4 regions of the Streptomyces sp. NPDC058045 genome follow, and region 2 is predicted to be linked to each of the others. Evidence: riboswitches for the same ligand, from Rfam matches in the RefSeq annotation. Region 2 holds a riboswitch; each other region holds the start of a gene.
The links. Region 2 has a riboswitch for cobalamin ahead of cobN (cobaltochelatase subunit CobN). Riboswitches for the same ligand answer to the same signal wherever they lie in the genome.

Region 1 (4,224 bases), on a different contig from region 2:
CGCCTACAAGGCCGGGATGCTGCGCGGCGCGTACCACTTCGCGCTCCCCAACAAGAGCTCCGGCAAGACGCAGGCCGCCTACTTCGTCCGGCACGGCGGCGGCTGGTCCGCGGACGGCAAGACGCTGCCGCCCGCCCTGGACATCGAGCACAACCCGTACTCCGGCGGCTCCTGCTACGGGAAGAGCGCGGCCGGGATGGTGTCCTGGATCAAGTCCTTCAGCGACGAGGTGAACCGGCGCACCGGACGCCGGCCCGCCATCTACACCAGCACCCAGTGGTGGAACACCTGCACCGGCCACAGCCGGGCCTTCGCCGCCCAGCACCCGCTCTGGCTGGCCCGCTACGGCTCCAGTCCCGGCCCGCTGCCCGCCGGCTGGACCTTCTGGACCTTCTGGCAGTACAACGACCACGGCAAACTCCCCGGCGACCAGGACAAGTTCAACGGTTCCATGACCCAGCTCAGGCGGCTCGCCAAGGGCTGACCCGCACCACCCGCACCAGCACCGCGCCCCCTCCGCGCCCCGGCCGCGCACGGAGGGGGCGCCGTGCTGCGGCCCGCTCCCGCGCCCGCGCCGCCCTCCTCCGGCGCGCGACCGGAGTCACTCTCCGGCCCGGCCGAGTTCATCTTCCGTTCACCCAGATTGCCTACGGTCCTGATGCCAACGACGCCAAACAGAAGCCCGGGTAAATGGAACACATCACGCTTCTCCTCGGGATCGTGATCGTCACCGCTCTCGTGTTCGACTTCACGAACGGTTTCCACGACACCGCCAACGCGATGGCCACCACCATCTCCACCGGCGCACTCAAACCCAAAGCGGCCGTCGCACTCTCGGCCTCGCTGAATCTCGTCGGAGCGTTCCTGTCGGTCGAGGTCGCAAAAACGATCTCCGGCGGGATCATCGACGAAAAGGGCCTCAGAACCGAGGTCATCTTCGCGGCGCTGGTCGGCGCCATCCTGTGGAATCTCCTCACCTGGCTGCTGGGCCTGCCGTCCAGCTCCTCGCACGCCCTCTTCGGTGGGCTCATCGGTGCCGCCGTCATGTCGGCCGGCTGGTCCTCGGTGAACGGCTCCACCGTCATCACCAAGGTCCTGCTGCCCGCGGTCGCCGCTCCGCTCGTCGCGGGCCTCGCGGCGACGCTGGCCACCCGGATCACCTACCGGCTCGGCTCGCGCACCGACGAACGGCACACCGCCAAGGGGTACCGGGCCGGGCAGATCGCCTCCGCCGGGCTGGTCTCGCTGGCGCACGGCACCAACGACGCGCAGAAGACCATGGGCATCATCACCCTCGCCCTGGTCACCGGCGGCGTCCTGGCCCCGGGCTCCAACCCGCCGGTCTGGGTGATCACTTCGGCCGGTCTGGCCATCGCGCTCGGCACCTACCTCGGCGGCTGGCGCATCATCCGCACCATGGGCCGCGGGCTGACCGAGCTGGCGCCGCCACAGGGCTTCGCCGCCCAGACCAGTGCGGCCACCGCGATCCTCGCCTCCTCGCACCTCGGCTTCTCGCTCTCCACCACCCAGGTCTGCTCGGGTGCCGTGATGGGCGCGGGCCTGGGCCGCAAGGGGGGCGTGGTGCGCTGGTCCACGGCCAGCCGGATGTTCGCGGCCTGGGGGCTGACGCTGCCGGCCGCGGGTCTGGTGGGCGCCGGTGCCGAGTTCCTCACCAGCCGCGGCACCTGGGGCGTCGTCACCACCGGGGTGCTGCTGGTGGCCGGTTCCGGACTGATCTGGACGCTGTCCCGGCGCCGTCCCGTCGACCAGCACAACGTCAACGACCCGGCTGCGGACGGCGGTTCGGAGCCGGCCGAGCCGGCCGGGGTGGTCACCACCGCCATCGCCGCCGTCGCCCCGCCGCCGGTGCGCGGCGCGGTCCCCGCGGCAGCGGACACCGAGGCTGCGGAGTCGACGACGTCGGAGTCGGCGGCGGCACCCGACGGCGGGCCGACGACTCCGCCCGCGCCCGCCAAGCCGGCCACGGTGTAGGAAAGGACCCCGCATCCCATGGACTCCATCGACATCGACTGGGCGGCACTCGGCTCCGTCTTCGGCGTCAGCCTCGTCGCCACCGTGGCCCTGGTGGGCCTCTTCACCCTCGGGGTGGTGGGCCTCGCCAAGCGCGAGGAGGCCACCGCGGAAGGCGGTTCCGCGGCGCTCGCCACCACCGGCGCCTACGCCTGCTTCGCACTGTGCACGGCCGCCGTCGCCTACGGGATCTTTCTGATCGTGGCCTGATCGGGCGCGGGCGATCCGTACTCCGCGCGAGGGGCGGGGCGTACACCGGGATACCGGTGCGCGCCCCGCCCCTTCCCCGTGCTGGGGGCCGTGGTGTGGGGCCGCGCACACTCTCCCGTCCCAGGTCAACGGCAGGTTGACGGGTGTTCGGGGGCCGTGGTGGACTTCCGGGGCCAAGTACGGCGGCATGGAGAGGAAGCCGGTGCGAATCCGGCGCGGTCCCGCCACTGTCACCGGGGAGCGCTCCCCCACACCGATGTCACGGCCCCGACCCACCGGGGCTGGAAGGCCGGGGGAGCCGCGGATCCGGGAGCCAGGAGACTCTCGCCGTCGTTTCCTTCGAACCGGGGCGCGGACCCTGAGTGAGGACACGGAGCGATGCCGGGCTGCCCGCCACCCGGAACACAAGTCGCGTACGGCGCCCGGGTGTTCGCCTGTGGTGCCACCGCCGGAATGCTCGCCGACGCGGCCCTCGGCGACCCCCGCCGCGGGCACCCCGTGGCCGCCTTCGGCCGTGCCGCGGCCGCCGTGGAGCGCGCCCTGTGGAGGGACGACCGGGCCCGCGGCGCGCTGCACACCCTGGTCTGCGCGGGCGGCGCCCTCGGTGTGGCCGTACTGGCGGGCCGGGCGGTGCGCCGCTCCCCCGCCGCCGCCACCGCCCTGACCGCGGCCGCCACCTGGGCCGTGGTCGGCGGTACCACGCTGGGCCGGGAGGCTCGGGCCGTGGGCGCCGCGCTGGCCGCGGGTGAGCTCACCGCCGCCCGGGCCCGGCTGCCGCACCTCTGCGGGCGGGACCCGGAGGCGCTGGACGCCGGTCAACTCGCCCGCGCCGTGGTCGAGTCGGTCGCCGAGAACACCTCGGACGCGGTGGTCGGCGCCCTGGTGTGGGGGGCGGTGGCGGGAGTACCGGGGCTGGTCGCGTTCCGTGCCGTCAACACCCTGGACGCGATGGTGGGCCACCGCTCCCCGCGGTATCTGCGCTACGGCTGGGCCTCGGCGCGGCTGGACGACGCGGCGGGCGCGCCCGGTGCCCGGCTGACGGCGCTGCTGGCGGCGGCGCTCGGCGGTGCGCCGCGTTCCGCGCTGCGCGCCTGGCGTACCGACGCGGGCCGCCATCCCAGCCCCAACGCGGGCCCGGTGGAAGCGGCGTTCGCGGGCGCGCTCGGCGTACGGCTGGGCGGCACCCTCGCCTACGGGGGCCGGGTGGAGCACCGGCCGGTGCTGAACGCGGCCGGGCGTGCCGTACGGGTCGAGGACGTACCGCGCGCCATCCGGCTGTCGCGGCGGGTGAGTTGGGGGGCGCTGGTGGTGTGTGCGGGCGGCAGGCTGCTCGTGGAGCGGGCGGCGCGGAAGGCGGGGACGGTGTGAGCGGGAGCGGGAAGGGCCGGGGCGGCGGGCTGCTGGTGGCCGGTACCACCTCGGACGCGGGCAAGAGCGTGGTGACCGCCGGGATCTGCCGGTGGCTGGTCCGGCAGGGGGTGAAGGCCGCCCCGTTCAAGGCGCAGAACATGTCGCTGAACTCGTTCGTGACGCGGGACGGCGCGGAGATCGGGCGGGCGCAGGCCATGCAGGCGCAGGCCGCCCGGGTGGAGCCGAGCGCGCTGATGAACCCGGTGCTGCTGAAGCCGGGCGGCGACAGCAGCAGCCAGGTGGTGCTGATGGGGCGCCCGGTGGGCGAGTTGAGCGCCCGCGGCTACCACGGCGGCCGCCAGGAGGCACTCCTCGGCACCGTGCTGGACTGCCTGAGCGAGCTGCGGGGCGAGTACGACGCGGTGGTCTGCGAGGGCGCCGGTTCGCCCGCCGAGATCAATCTGCGGCGTACCGACATCGTCAACATGGGGCTGGCGCGGGCCGCCGGGCTGCCGGTGGTGGTGGTCGGGGACATCGACCGCGGCGGGGTCTTCGCCTCCTTCTTCGGCACCCTCGCCCTGCTCTCCCCCGCCGACCAGGCGCTGGTCTCCGGCTTCCTGGTGAACAAGTTCC
Region 2 (4,224 bases):
TCCTTGGACTCGGCGGCTCCGACGAAGCCGACCGGGACGCCGATCACTGCGGCGGGCCGTCCCGCTCCCTCCTCGACGAGTTCCAGCAGCCGGAAGAGGGCGGTGGGCGCGTTGCCGACGGCGACCACGGAGCCGTCCAGGCGGTCGCGCCAGAGTTCCAGGGCGGCGGCGCTGCGGGTGGTGCCGAGTTCCGCGGCGAGCGCGGGCACCGCGGGGTCGGACAGGGTGCACACCACCTCGTTGCCGGCGGGGAGGCGGGTGCGGGTGACGCCGCTGGCCACCATCTGCGCGTCGCACAGGATGGGCGCCCCGGCGTTCAGCGCGGCCCGCCCGCGGGCCACCGCCCGCGGGCTGAAGGCGAGATCGCGGACCAGGTCGACCATGCCGCAGGCGTGGATCATCCGGACCGCGACCCGGCTGACGTCCTCGGGCAGACCGGCGAGATCGGCCTCGGCGCGGATGGTGGCAAAGGACCGGCGGTAGATGGCCGCACCGTCCTTCTCGTAGTCGAACACGCTGGTCTCGCTCATCTCGTGGGGTCCGTAGGGGAGTTCGTGCCGTGGGTGGTCATCTGGCGTGATCCGTCGGGGAGTTCGTGCTCCGGCCGGTCATCCGGCGTGGCTGGTGAGGGAGTTCAGCCGGTGCCACGGGTGGCGGTGCGGTAGCCGTCCGGGGTGGCGACGATGTCCAGGTGTTCGCCTCGGGGGCGGCCGCAGCGGCGTTCGCATCCGGACCAGTGCACCGGCAGCGCGGCCCGCGGTCCGGCGCGCACCGCGTGTTCCGCGTCGGCCCGTACGTCGGTGCGGGAGCGGGCGCAGCCGGGCCGGCCGGTGCAGGCGGTGACCCGGTGCCAGGGCGAGTCCGCGGAGGTGATGAGTCCGGCGGCGGCGAGTGCGGTGAGGCGTTCGGCGGCGGGCCCGGCGTCCAGGCCGGAGAGTACGGCGCCGCGCCAGGGCGTGAGTCGCAGTTCGCCGCCGGGCGGGGGCCGCAGCAGGTCCCACTGGTCGGCGGTGAGGCGGCCCAGCGGGGCGTGGACGCTGAGGACGCGGCGGCCACCGGGGCCGGTGAGGAGGCCGGGCGGCGGGGGCTCGCCCGCCGGGGTGGGGGCACGGCCTGGGGGGAGGGGGCGGAGGCCGGCCCGGTGCAGGGCGGCGGGGATGTCGGGGCGGGCGGTGGCGGGGAGTTCGGACATGCGCCAGGCTCCGCCGCCGGTGGTGGCCGCGGTGGTGAGGAAGGCCTCGGCGGCGGCGAGCGCGGCCCGCGGCCCGTCCTCCGCTGTGACGAACCACACTTCGTCCGCGGGGTCCTGGCCGCCGAGCCGGAGTGCCGCGGTGCCGTCCGGGAGTGCGAGCAAGGTCACATCGGCGCCGAGTGCGGCGGTGTCGCCACGGCCGTCGTCCAGGGCGAAGAGGAAGCGCCCCGACAGGCCGGTGGTCCACTCCCGTGAACACAGCAGGTGGTCCAACTCCCTTACCCAGGGCCGGACATCGGTGTGGCCGCGGCCGTCAAGCCCGGAGAGCGGGGAGGCCAGGATGTTGCGTATCCGGTCGTGGGCCGGGGAGGGCAGCAGGCCGGCGGTGGTGAGCAGGGCGGCCAACTCGCCGGTGCCTTCGGCGTCGAGGGCGCGCAGTTCGGCGTTGCCGCGGGAGGTGATGCCGATCCGGCCGTCCGCGAGATGCCGTGCCGCGTCGCCCAGTGCGCGGGCCTGAAACGCCGTCAACAGGCCGCCGGGGAGCCGGAGTCGGGCCAGTGGGCCGTCGTCGGCGGGGTGCAGCCTGAGGGCCCCCGGGCAGGCGTCGCCGCGGTCCCGGACCGGCGCCGCGGGACCGGTCGCACGGGGCGCACCGGGGTCCTGCGGCACCCGGGATGCTTTGTCCCGGTCCGGGGTGTTTGCTGAGGTCGGCGGCATGGCGGCGAGCATACCCACGGCCCCGAAGCCGCCTCCCGGGCGCCGCTGTGCCCCGTACGCCGAGGACTTACTATGCAGTCGCCAGAGACGGCACGGGTCCCCCACGACCCACGGGAGGAAGCCCGGTGTGAATCCGGCGCGGTCCCGCCACTGTGTAGCCGCACCCGCGAGGTGTGCGGTCAGCCAGGAACTCCCGCCGTCCTCACGACCACCCGGGGCGCGGACACCCCGAGGAAGGCCCGCGCACCCATGCTTCTGCTGCTGTCGACCTCCGACACCGACCTGCTCAGCGCACGCGCGGCCACGGGCCCCGTGCCGTACCGGTACGCCAACCCGGCCCGGCTCTCCCTCGGTGAACTCCCCGCGCTGCTCGACGGGGTGGACCTGGTCGTGGTGCGGCTGCTGGGCGGGCTGCGCGCCTGGCAGGACGGGATCGACCTGCTGCTCGCGGACGCCGCGCGGCCCGTCGTCGTCCTCACCGGTGAACAGGCCCCGGACGCGCAGCTCATGGCAGCCTCCACGGTGCCCATCGGCGTCGCCACCGAGGCCCACGCCTACCTCGCCCACGGCGGCCCCGCCAACCTGGAGCAACTGGCCCGCTTCCTCTCCGACACGGTCCTCCTCACCGGCCACGGCTTCGAACCCCCCGCCGCCGCCCCCACCTGGGGCCGCCTCGACCACCAGCCGCTCCCCGGCACCGGCACCGATCCCGGCCTTCCGCTGGTGGCGGTGGTCTACTACCGCGCCCACCACATGAGCGGCAACACCGGCTTCGTCCGCACCCTCTGCGACCGCGTCAACGCCGCCGGGGCCCGCGCCCTCCCGCTGTATGTGGCCTCGCTGCGCTCCCCGGAGCCGGAGCTGCTCGCCGAGTTGGCCGCCGCGGACGCCGTCGTCACCACGGTGCTCGCGGCCGGCGGCACCACCCCGGCCGCCGCCTCCGCCGGAGGCGACGACGAGGCCTGGGACGCGGGCGCGCTGGCCCGGCTCGACGTACCGATCCTCCAGGCCCTGTGCCTCACCTCGTCCCGCGCCGACTGGGAGGCCAACGACGAGGGCGTCTCCCCGCTGGACGCGGCCGGGCAGATCGCGGTGCCCGAGTTCGACGGGCGGCTGATCACCGTGCCGTTCTCGTTCAAGGAGATCGACGCGGACGGGCTGCCCGCCTACGCGGCCGACGAGGAGCGGGCCGACCGGGTCGCCGGGATCGCGGTGCGCCACGCCCGCCTGCGGCACATCCCCGACGCCCGCAAGAAGCTGGCGCTGGTGCTGTCCGCGTACCCCACCAAGCACTCCAGGATCGGCAACGCGGTCGGTCTGGACACCCCGGCGTCCGCGGTGGCGCTGCTGCGGCGGCTGGCCGGCGAGGGCTACGACCTGGGGGCCGCCCCCGTCGAGGAGTTGCCGGGCTTCGCCTCCGGTGACGGCGACGAGCTGATCCGGGCGCTGATCGAGGCCGGCGGCCATGACCAGGAGTGGCTCACCGAGGAGCAGTTGGCCCGCAACCCGGTGCGCGTCCCGGCCGCCGCCTACCGCCGCTGGTACGCCACCCTCCCCGAGGAGCTGCGGACCGCGGTCGAGGAGCACTGGGGGCCGCCGCCCGGCGAGATGTTCGTGGACCGCAGCCGGGTCGCCGACGGCGGCGACCCGGACGGGGACATCGTGCTGGCCGCCCTGCGGCACGGCAACATACTGATCGTCATCCAGCCGCCGCGCGGCTTCGGGGAGAACCCGATCGCGATCTACCACGACCCCGACCTGCCGCCCTCGCACCACTATCTGGCCGCGTACCGGTGGATCGCGGCGCCCGAGGCGGAGGGCGGCTTCGGCGCCGACGCGGTGATCCACCTCGGCAAGCACGGCAACCTGGAGTGGCTGCCCGGGAAGAACGCCGGGCTCTCCGCGGCCTGCGCCCCCGACGCCGCCCTCGGCGACCTGCCGCTGATCTACCCCTTCCTGGTCAACGACCCCGGCGAGGGCACCCAGGCCAAGCGCCGGGTGCACGCCACCCTGGTCGACCACCTGGTGCCGCCGATGGCCCGCGCCGAGTCCTACGGCGACATCGCCCGGCTGGAACAACTCCTGGACGAGCACGCCCAGATCGCCGCCATGGACCCGGCGAAGCTGCCCGCGGTCCGCGCCCAGATCTGGACCCTCATCCAGGCCGCGAAGCTCGACCACGACCTGGGCCTCACCGACCGGCCCGACGACGAGGGCTTCGACGACTTCCTGCTGCATGTCGACGGCTGGCTGTGCGAGGTCAAGGACGCCCAGATCCGCGACGGACTGCATGTCCTCGGCCAGGCACCCGCCGG
Region 3 (4,224 bases), on a different contig from region 2:
TCAAGGCTCCCACTGTCCCGTGTCCGTCCGAGGAGTGCCGTGTCCGTCCGTCTCCTGCTCGTCTCCCCCGCCATGACCCGCTCGCTGCGACGGGGTGTCTTCGACGACGGGGATCCGCTGGACGAACAGGGCGCCGCGCAGGCCAAGTCGGCGGCCGGAGCACTGCCCGGGGACGCCCGCGCGGTGCACTCGCCGAGTGTGCGGTGTGCGCGGACCGCGACCGCCCTGGGGCTCCGCGCCGAGCACGGTGGCGGTGCGCCGGCCGGTCTTGACGCGGGCCGGTGGCAGGGCCGGACCCTGGACGAAGTCGCCGCCACGGAACCGGAGTTGCTGTCCCGCTGGCTGACCGATCCGGAGTCGGCGGCGCCCGGTGGGGAGTCGGTGTCCGGGGTGTGCGCACGGGTCGGCGGTTGGCTGGACGGGGTGGCCGAGGGTGGTACGGGACGGTGGGTGGCCGTGGTGGAAGCGGAGGTGGTGCGGGCCGCGGCGGTTCTGGCGACGGGCGCCCCGCTCACCTCCTTCTGGCGGTTCGACGTACCGCCGCTGACCGTCACCGAGTTGAGCGGGCGGGACGGCCGCTGGAACCTCCGCCTGGGCCGCCCCCTCGTATGACGATGCCCGTCACTGCCCGGCCGGTACCGGCTCCCTTGCCTCGGTGTCCTCCGGTTGCAGCAGGCGCTGCGCCAACTCCCCGAAGAGCAGGCCGAATCCGCCCCAGAGCACAAGCTGCATGGTGAGCGCGGAGAGGCGGAAGCGCCACAGCAGGTCGGCCGGGAAGTGCTCCGGGACCTCGTTGACCACCGGCAGGAACTCGTAGGCCACACCGATGACCACGGCGAAACCGAGGAGCGCCGCCACCGTCGCCCACCAGCCGCCGAGCCGGGGCGCGAGCCGCTTCCCGGCGATGGTGGCCGCGACGGCGAGCAGCACGCTCAGCACCATCATCAGCAGATACAGGGTGGTCCGCTTGCCGATGGTGTCCTCGCCGCCCACCGCGGGCGGGTTGGCGGGGTACTTGAGGAACGGCACGACGTACACGGCGAGGAGTGCGCAGGACGACAGCAGCAGCGCGGTGGCGCGGGGGCTGAAGCGGCCCACCCGGCCGAGGGCGAAGCTGTAGGCGAGGGCGGCGATACCGCCGAACGCGATCCCGTAGACCAGGATTCCGGTGGCCAGGCCGGCGGTGGACTGGAGGCTGCGGGAGACGAGTTCGCCGTCGTCGCCGTGCGAGTGCCCGGCGTGGGCGGCCTCCTCGAAGCCGATGGCGGCGTCGACATGGGGTTCGCCGAGCCAGTAGGCGACGATCAGGGCGAGCACGCCGGCGGCCAGACCGGCGAGCATTCCCCGAACGAGCAGGTTGCGTACGGTTGTTGAGTTCATGAGCGGGCGGCGTCCCTCTGGTCAGTGGCAGGGGAAGCCGAGCAGATGGCGGGCGTCGTGCACCCACTCATGGACCCCCGCGCCGCTGAACACGGAGGTGGCGCCCTGCTCGGCGCCGACGAAGTACAGCAGGACCAGCATCAGCACACCGAAGAAGGCCGCCCAGGGGGCGATGTCCTTCAGCGGCAGTTTGGCCGGTATGGCGGGGGTGGTGGCGGTCGGCTGGGCGACGTGCTGCGCCATGGCGGAGCCTCCTTCGGGAGTTCGCGTCCCGTCTCGGTGGTGCACAGGACGACGGCCACGGGTCTGACTCACGCACGGTCCCAGGACCGCCCGCTCACAGTGGCGCGACCGTGCCGGACTTCCACCGGCTTCCGTCGTACCGTCGTCAACAACGTACTGAAGTTACCGTGTGCCTCCGCCGCGGCCAAGACCGCCCCCTGGTCGGTGGGTGGGTCAGGTGAGTCGCTGGGCCAGTCCGAGGACGATGTTCTCGGGGCCGCGGACGTAGCAGAGCAGGTAGAAGTCCTCGAACCGGGCGATCTCGCCGACCAGTTGGGCACCGAGGGCACGTAGTCGGGCGACGGTGTCCTCGATGTCGTCGACGGCGAACATCACCCGGCGCAGACCGAGTGTGTTCATCGGAGCCTCGGCGGGCTCGGGAGTGATCGCCCGAGGGGTGTGGAACTTCGCCAGCTCGATACGGCCGGGGCCGTCCGGGACGCGCAGCATCGCCACCTCCTGCCGGGCACCGTCGATCCCGATGACACGGTCGACCCAGCGCCCCTCGACGGCACTCCGCCCCTCCAGCTCCATGCCCGCCTCGACGAAGAAGTCGACGACCGAGTCCAGGTCGTCGACGACGATGAGGACGTTGTCCATCCGCTGGATCGCCATACCGGGTGTCTCCCTCTCGTACGCAACAGGTGGGGATCGGGTGGTCCGCGGGGGTCTCAGGAGTGGATGGCGCCCGGCCCGAGGCCGTCGAGTGCCCGGCCCATCCGTGCCAGCGCCTCCCGCAGGATCGCCGGTGAGGTGGCGAAGTTGAGCCGAACGCAGCCCGCGCCGCCGGTGCCGAAGATGTGCCCGGAGCTGAGGGCGACGCGCGCCTCGTCCAGGAACACCCGCGCCGGTCCGGCCAGTTCGCCGACGGTCCCGGGGCCTTCGGACGGCCGGTCGTCGTGGAGTCCGAGGTGGGTGCAGTCCAGCCAGGCGAGGTAAGTGCCTTGCGGCGGCAGATACTTCACCCCGGGGAGGTGTTCGGCGACCAGCTCGCCCAGCAGGGTCCGGTTGGCGTCGAGCCCGCGCAGGACGTCGTCCAGCCAGTCGGTCCCGTCGCGGAGGGCGGCGGTGTGGGCGAGGATGCCGAAGTGGCTCGGCCCGTGGCTGACCTCTTCCGGCATCCGGCGGAGATCGGCCGCCGCCTCGGTCCCGGCCATGGCCACGGCGGCCTTGAGACCGGCCAGGTTCCACGCCTTGGACGCGGAGGTCAGCGCGAAGCCGTTCTCCGCGCCTGGCACGCTGAGGAACGGTGTGAAGAAGGCGCCGGGCAGCACCAGCGGGGCGTGGATCTCGTCGGCGACGACCCGCACACCGTGCTCGCGGGCGAGCGCCGCGACCGCCTCCAGCTCCGCGCGGGTGTGCACCGCGCCGGTCGGATTGTGCGGGTTGCTCAGCAGCAGCGCCGCCCGCCGCCCCCGCTGCCGCGCCAGGCGGAACGCCCGCTCCAGGTTGTCGAGGTCGATCCGCAGATCCGGGCCGAGGCGGGCCTCGACGATCTTGCGGCCCGAGTGCTCCACGAACGCGTAGAACGGCGGGTACACGGGCGAGCACACCACGACCGTGTCGCCCGGGCCGGTGATCAGGCGGAGGATCTCGACGGCGCCCAGCATCACATCGGGCACGACGGTGGTGTGCTCCACCCGCAGCCCGTCCCACCCCCAGCGCGTCGCGGCGAACCCGGCGAGCGCCTCGGCGTAGGCGGTGCCGTGCGGGTACCCGGTGTCGCCCAACTCGACGGCCCGGTGCAGGGTCTCGGCGACAGCGGGCGCCAGCGGGACGTCCATCTCCGCCACCCACAGCGGGAGCACGTCCGCCGGGTGCGCCCGCCACTTCGTACTGCTGCGCTGCCGCAACTGCTCCAGGGACAGCCGGACGAGCGGATCGGTACGGCCCCCCTCCCGCGGTGACCGGTGCGGGTCCCCACCCGTGCCGTCGCTCCTGCCCTCAGTCATACGTGATCCTCCTCACCCCGGCGCGCCCCGGGCCTCACGGTAGGGGGTGATCGCCCCGTGGGACGGTACCTCTCCGGCGGCGGCGGACGGGCCGAGCCGGCCCAAGTCCCGTAGCAGGGGCAGCAGATGGAGTTCGACGGCCGGGGCGAGCCGCACCCCGGGCCCGCCGCCACGGTTCCCCCGCATCGTGCGTCCCGCTCCGGCGGCTCGGGCGGGCGGTGTCCGTGCCGCGGGCGCTGTTGGCGCTCCGCGGGCGCCGGACCGTAGGCTGGTGTGTGCAGTTGGTTCGCCCCGTCTGCCGGGCGGGGCGTCGTAAGAGGGAGTCTCTCGGAGGAGCACTCCGTGACCACCGAGACCGCAGCCGCGGCAGCACGGGCCACCGTGTACGGCTACCCCCGCCAGGGGCTGAACCGGGAGCTCAAGAAGGCGATCGAGGGCTACTGGAGGGGCCGTACCGGCGCCGGTGCCCTCCGCGCCACCGCCGCCGGACTGCGCCGCGGCAACTGGCTGGAGCTGGCCGAGTCCGGCATCGACGAGGTCCCCACCGGCGACTTCTCGTACTACGACCATGTGCTGGACACCACCGTGATGGTGGGCGCGATCCCCGAGC
Region 4 (4,224 bases), on a different contig from region 2:
GGTGCTGCTCCCCGGGCGTCAGCTTCGCCAGGTCCGCGACATCCGAGTGCAGGTCCACCTCCTCGACGTGCCAGGTGTTCTTGATGGCGTCCCGGTAGCGCTCGTAGAAGTCCGGGTAGCGCATGGGGCGCAGGGTCAGTTCGAAGCCCGGGTCGAGCAGGTTCTTGGTGGTGCCTTCGGCGGTCATCACTGGCAGGCCTCGCAGGTCTCGGGGTTTTCCAGGGAGCAGGTGACGGCGTCCGCCGCGGGGGGCGGCGCCGTGCCCGCGGCGGCGCGCGCGATCCGGGTCGCCGGCCGGGAGCGCAGGTAGTACGTGGTCTTGAGCCCCTGCCGCCAGGCGTAGGCGTACATCGAGGAGAGCTTGCCGATGGTGGGTGTCTCCAGGAAGAGGTTCAGCGACTGCGACTGGTCCAGGTACGGGGTACGGGCCGCCGCCATGTCGATCAGGCCGCGCTGCGGGATCTCCCACGCGGTGCGGTAGAGCGCCCGTACCTCCTCGGGGATCCAACTCAGGCCCTGTACCGAGCCGTTGGCCTCGCGCAGCGCCTCCCGGGTGCGGGCGTCCCACACCCCGAACTGCTTGAGGTCGTCCACCAGATACGAGTTGACCTGGAGGAACTCCCCGCTGAGCGTCTCCCGTTTGAAGAGGTTGGACACCTGCGGCTCGACGCACTCGTAGACGCCGGCGATGGAGGCGATGGTGGCGGTGGGGGCGATGGCCAGCAGCAGGGCGTTGCGCAGCCCGGTGCCGGCGATCCGCTCACGCAGCGCCGCCCACCGCTCGGGCCAGGCGGTCTCGGTGCCGTAGTGGTCGGGGTGGAGCACGCCCTGCGCGGTGCGGGTCAACTCCCAGGCGGGCAGGGGGCCATGCCGCTCGGCGAGGTCGGCGGAGGCCTCGTAGGCGGCGAGCATGACGCGCTCGGAGATCCGGGTGGAGAGGGCGCGGGCCTCGGCCGAGTCGAAGGGCAGCCGCAGCCGGAAGAAGACGTCCTGGAGCCCCATCATCCCCAGACCGACCGGCCGCCAGCGGGAGTTGGAGCGCCCGGCCTGCTCGGTCGGGTAGAAGTTGATGTCGACGACCCGGTCCAGGAAGGTGACTGCGGTGCGTACGGCCGCGTCCAGCCGCTCCCAGTCCAGCTCACCGCTTTCGGTGTCCACGAAGGCGCCCACGTTCACCGAGCCCAGATTGCAGACCGCGGTCTCCGCGTCGTCGGTGACCTCCAGGATCTCGGTGCACAGATTGGACGAGTGCACGGTGTGCCCGGGGGTCGCGGTCTGGTTGGCGGTGCGGTTGGCGGCGTCCTTGAAGGTGATCCAGCCGTTGCCGGTCTGCGCCAGGGTCCGCATCATCCTTCCGTACAGGTCCCGCGCGGGCAGGGTGCGCTGGGCGAGGCTCGCGGCCTCGGCGGCCTCGTAGGCCCGGTCGAACTCCTCGCCCCACAGGTCGGGCAGTTCGGGTACGTCGGCGGGGGAGAAGAGGGACCAGTCGGCGCCGTCCTGCACGCGGCGCATGAAGAGGTCGGGGATCCAGTGCGCCAGGTTGAGGTTGTGGGTGCGGCGGGCGTCCTCACCGGTGTTGTCCCGCAGCTCCAGGAACTCCTCGATGTCGGCGTGCCAGGTCTCCAGGTAGACGGCGGCCGCGCCCTTGCGCCGGCCGCCCTGGTTCACCGCGGCGACGGAGGCGTCCAGGGTCTTCAGGAACGGCACGATCCCGTTGGAGTGCCCGTTGGTGCCGCGGATCAGTGAACCGCGGGCGCGGATACGGGAGTAGGCGAGGCCGATGCCGCCGGCGTGCTTGGAGAGGCGGGCCACCTGGTGGTAGCGGTCGTAGATGGAGTCGAGTTCGTCCAGCGGCGAGTCCAGCAGATAGCAGGACGACATCTGCGGGTGCCGGGTGCCGGAGTTGAAGAGGGTGGGGGAGGACGGCAGGTATTCCAGGCGGCTCATCAGCCGGTAGAGCGCGGTGACCTCGTCCACGGCGGGCGCGCCCTCGTCCTCGGCGAGGCCGCAGGCGACCCGGAGCAGGAAGTGCTGCGGGGTCTCCAGGATGCGGCGGGTGTCGGGGTGGCGCAGCAGATAGCGGCTGTAGAGGGTGCGCAGCCCGAAGTAGCCGAAGCGGTCGTCGCCTTGGGGGTCGACGGTGGCGTCCAGGCGGGCGGCGTGGCGGGCGGCGAACTCGGCGGTGCGGTCGGCGACCAGGCCCGCCCGGTGGCCGGCCGCGATGGACTCGGAGAAGCTCCGTACGCCCTCGGCGGCGGCCTCCTCGGTGAGGGCGCCGGCGAGCAGGCGGGCGGCGAGCCGGGAGTAGGCGGGGTCCTCGGAGATGAGGCCGGCGGCGGCCTCGGTGGCCAGTTCGCGCAGCTCGGCCGCGTCGGCGCCGGCGGACCGGCCGCGGAGTGCGGCGGCGGCGACCCGGCCGGGGTCGGCGTCGGGCAGGTCGGCGGTGAGACCGGTCAGGGTCCGCAGCAGCGCGGCCCCGTCGTCGCCGGTCCGCTCCTGGAGTGCGGTCGGATCGGCTGGCGCGATGGTCACGGAAGCTCTCCCTCGCTCGGCTCCGGTCCCGCGGGGGCGGGGCGGCGAGGCGCGCGGGAGTGGCCGTACGAGGGCGGCACCCGGCGTCCACCGGCCCACTCCGCGAGGCCCGGACGTCATCGGTGCCCGGGCCGGACGGCCGGGCACACCGTCGGCAGGTCATCGGACTCACGGACCCGCGGGGGCGGGCCCGTTCACCGTTGCGGGACAGTTCCGGATTTTCACCGGATTCCCCTGCGGCGACAGCGGGATGAGCATACATCTGGTGCCGCCTGTGCTGAGCCACCCCCACATCTTGTGTGCCGGCCCGCGGCATACGTACGGGCCGCCGGGGGGATCCGGCGGCCCGTACGCAGGCGGTGGGGGGTTCGGGTGGGTCAGTGTGTGCTCTCCGCGGCGGTGGCGGGCGGCAGTTCGGTGCGGACACCGGGGTCGCCGGCGTCCGCGGTGTAGTCGCCGGGCGAGGTCTCGTCGACGCCCTCGGGTGCCTTCACCGCCTTGAGGACGACGGTGAGGACCACCGTCACCACCACATTGAGCACGAAGGCGGTGAGGCCGATGTAGCCGATCTCACCGATCCCGGGGATGGTGTCGGAGCTGCCGCCGAAGTGCTTCTGGGTGGGGCTGGCCACCCCGTACGCGGCGGACGTGCCGTAGACCATGCCGACGGCCCAGCCGGCCAGCAGCGCCCAGCGGTGGAACCAGCGGGTGAAGAGGCCGCCGACCAGAGCCGGGAAGGTCTGGAGGATCCAAATGCCGCCCAGGAGCTGGAAGTTGATGGCCACCGTCTTGTCCATACCGAGGACGAAGATCAGCGCGCCCACCTTCACCAGCAGCGACACCACCTTGGAGACCTTGGTCTCCTGTGCGGCGGTGGCGTCGGGTTTCAGGAAGTCCTTGTAGATGTTGCGGGTGAAGAGGTTGGCCGCGGCGATCGACATGATGGCCGCGGGGACCAGCGCGCCGATGCCGATGGCCGCGAAGGCGACGCCCGCGAACCAGTCCGGGAACATGTTCTCGAAGAGCTGCGGGATGGCCAGTTGGCCGTTGTCGACCTTGATGCCGGCGGCGATCGCCATGAAGCCGAGCAGCGCCAGCAGGCCCAGCATCAGCGAGTACAGCGGCAGGATGGTGGTGTTGCGGCGGATCACGTTGCGGCTGCGGGAGGAGAGCGTCGCGGTGATCGAGTGCGGATACATGAAGAGCGCCAGCGCGGAGCCCAGGGCCAGCGTGGCGTAGCCCCACTGGCCGGCCTCGGCGGGGGCGAGTGCGCCGCGTGGTTTGCCGGTGGCCGGGTTGGTCTGAGCGAAGGCGTCGTTCGCCTTGCTGAAGATGTCGTCGAAGCCGCCGAGTTTGATCGGGATGTAGATGATGGCGACCGCGATGACCAGGTAGATCAGCCCGTCCTTGACGAACGCGATCAGGGCGGGCGCCCGCAGGCCGGACGAGTAGGTGTAGGCCGCGAGCACCGCGAAGGCGAGGAGCAGCGGCAGGTCCTTCACGAACCAGTTGGTGTTGTCGCCGCCGCCGACCCCCATCACGTCCAACACGGCCTGGATGCCGACCAGTTGGAGTGCGATGTAGGGCATGGTGGCGAGGATGCCGGTGACCGCCACCGCCAGCGAGAGCCCCTTGGACCCGAACCGCCCGCGGACGAAGTCCGAGGTGGTGACGTACCCGTGGCGGTGCGAG

Region 1: it holds a riboswitch for cobalamin, as region 2 does, so the genes downstream of both, ACFVST_RS24440 (cobalamin biosynthesis protein) here and cobN (cobaltochelatase subunit CobN) in region 2, are expected to answer to the same signal.
Region 3: it holds a riboswitch for cobalamin, as region 2 does, so the genes downstream of both, ACFVST_RS03625 (CbtB-domain containing protein) here and cobN (cobaltochelatase subunit CobN) in region 2, are expected to answer to the same signal.
Region 4: it holds a riboswitch for cobalamin, as region 2 does, so the genes downstream of both, ACFVST_RS06290 (ribonucleoside-diphosphate reductase subunit alpha) here and cobN (cobaltochelatase subunit CobN) in region 2, are expected to answer to the same signal.

Annotation. Positions count from the first base shown of each region.
Region 1 covers NZ_JBHVRR010000051.1:24,986-29,209, forward strand. Annotated here, with positions in the region: gene ACFVST_RS24425 (lysozyme) at 1-484, shown strand, start outside; gene ACFVST_RS24430 (anion permease) at 691-1,992, shown strand; gene ACFVST_RS24435 (hypothetical protein) at 2,020-2,241, shown strand; cobalamin riboswitch at 2,407-2,586, shown strand; gene ACFVST_RS24440 (cobalamin biosynthesis protein) at 2,620-3,609, shown strand; gene ACFVST_RS24445 (cobyric acid synthase) at 3,606-4,224, shown strand, end outside.
Region 2 covers NZ_JBHVRR010000007.1:123,064-127,287, forward strand. Annotated here, with positions in the region: gene ACFVST_RS07015 (precorrin-8X methylmutase) at 1-530, opposite strand, end outside; gene cobG (precorrin-3B synthase) at 635-1,909, opposite strand; cobalamin riboswitch at 1,981-2,125, shown strand; gene cobN (cobaltochelatase subunit CobN) at 2,159-4,224, shown strand, end outside.
Region 3 covers NZ_JBHVRR010000003.1:156,711-160,934, reverse strand. Annotated here, with positions in the region: gene ACFVST_RS03635 (histidine phosphatase family protein) at 1-612, shown strand, start outside; gene ACFVST_RS03630 (CbtA family protein) at 622-1,380, opposite strand; gene ACFVST_RS03625 (CbtB-domain containing protein) at 1,402-1,623, opposite strand; cobalamin riboswitch at 1,659-1,782, opposite strand; gene ACFVST_RS03620 (VOC family protein) at 1,837-2,277, opposite strand; gene ACFVST_RS03615 (MalY/PatB family protein) at 2,334-3,614, opposite strand; gene ACFVST_RS03610 (hypothetical protein) at 3,627-3,800, opposite strand; gene metE (5-methyltetrahydropteroyltriglutamate--homocysteine S-methyltransferase) at 3,957-4,224, shown strand, end outside.
Region 4 covers NZ_JBHVRR010000006.1:136,814-141,037, forward strand. Annotated here, with positions in the region: gene ACFVST_RS06285 (ribonucleotide-diphosphate reductase subunit beta) at 1-187, opposite strand, end outside; gene ACFVST_RS06290 (ribonucleoside-diphosphate reductase subunit alpha) at 187-2,532, opposite strand; cobalamin riboswitch at 2,668-2,820, opposite strand; gene mctP (monocarboxylate uptake permease MctP) at 2,910-4,224, opposite strand, start outside.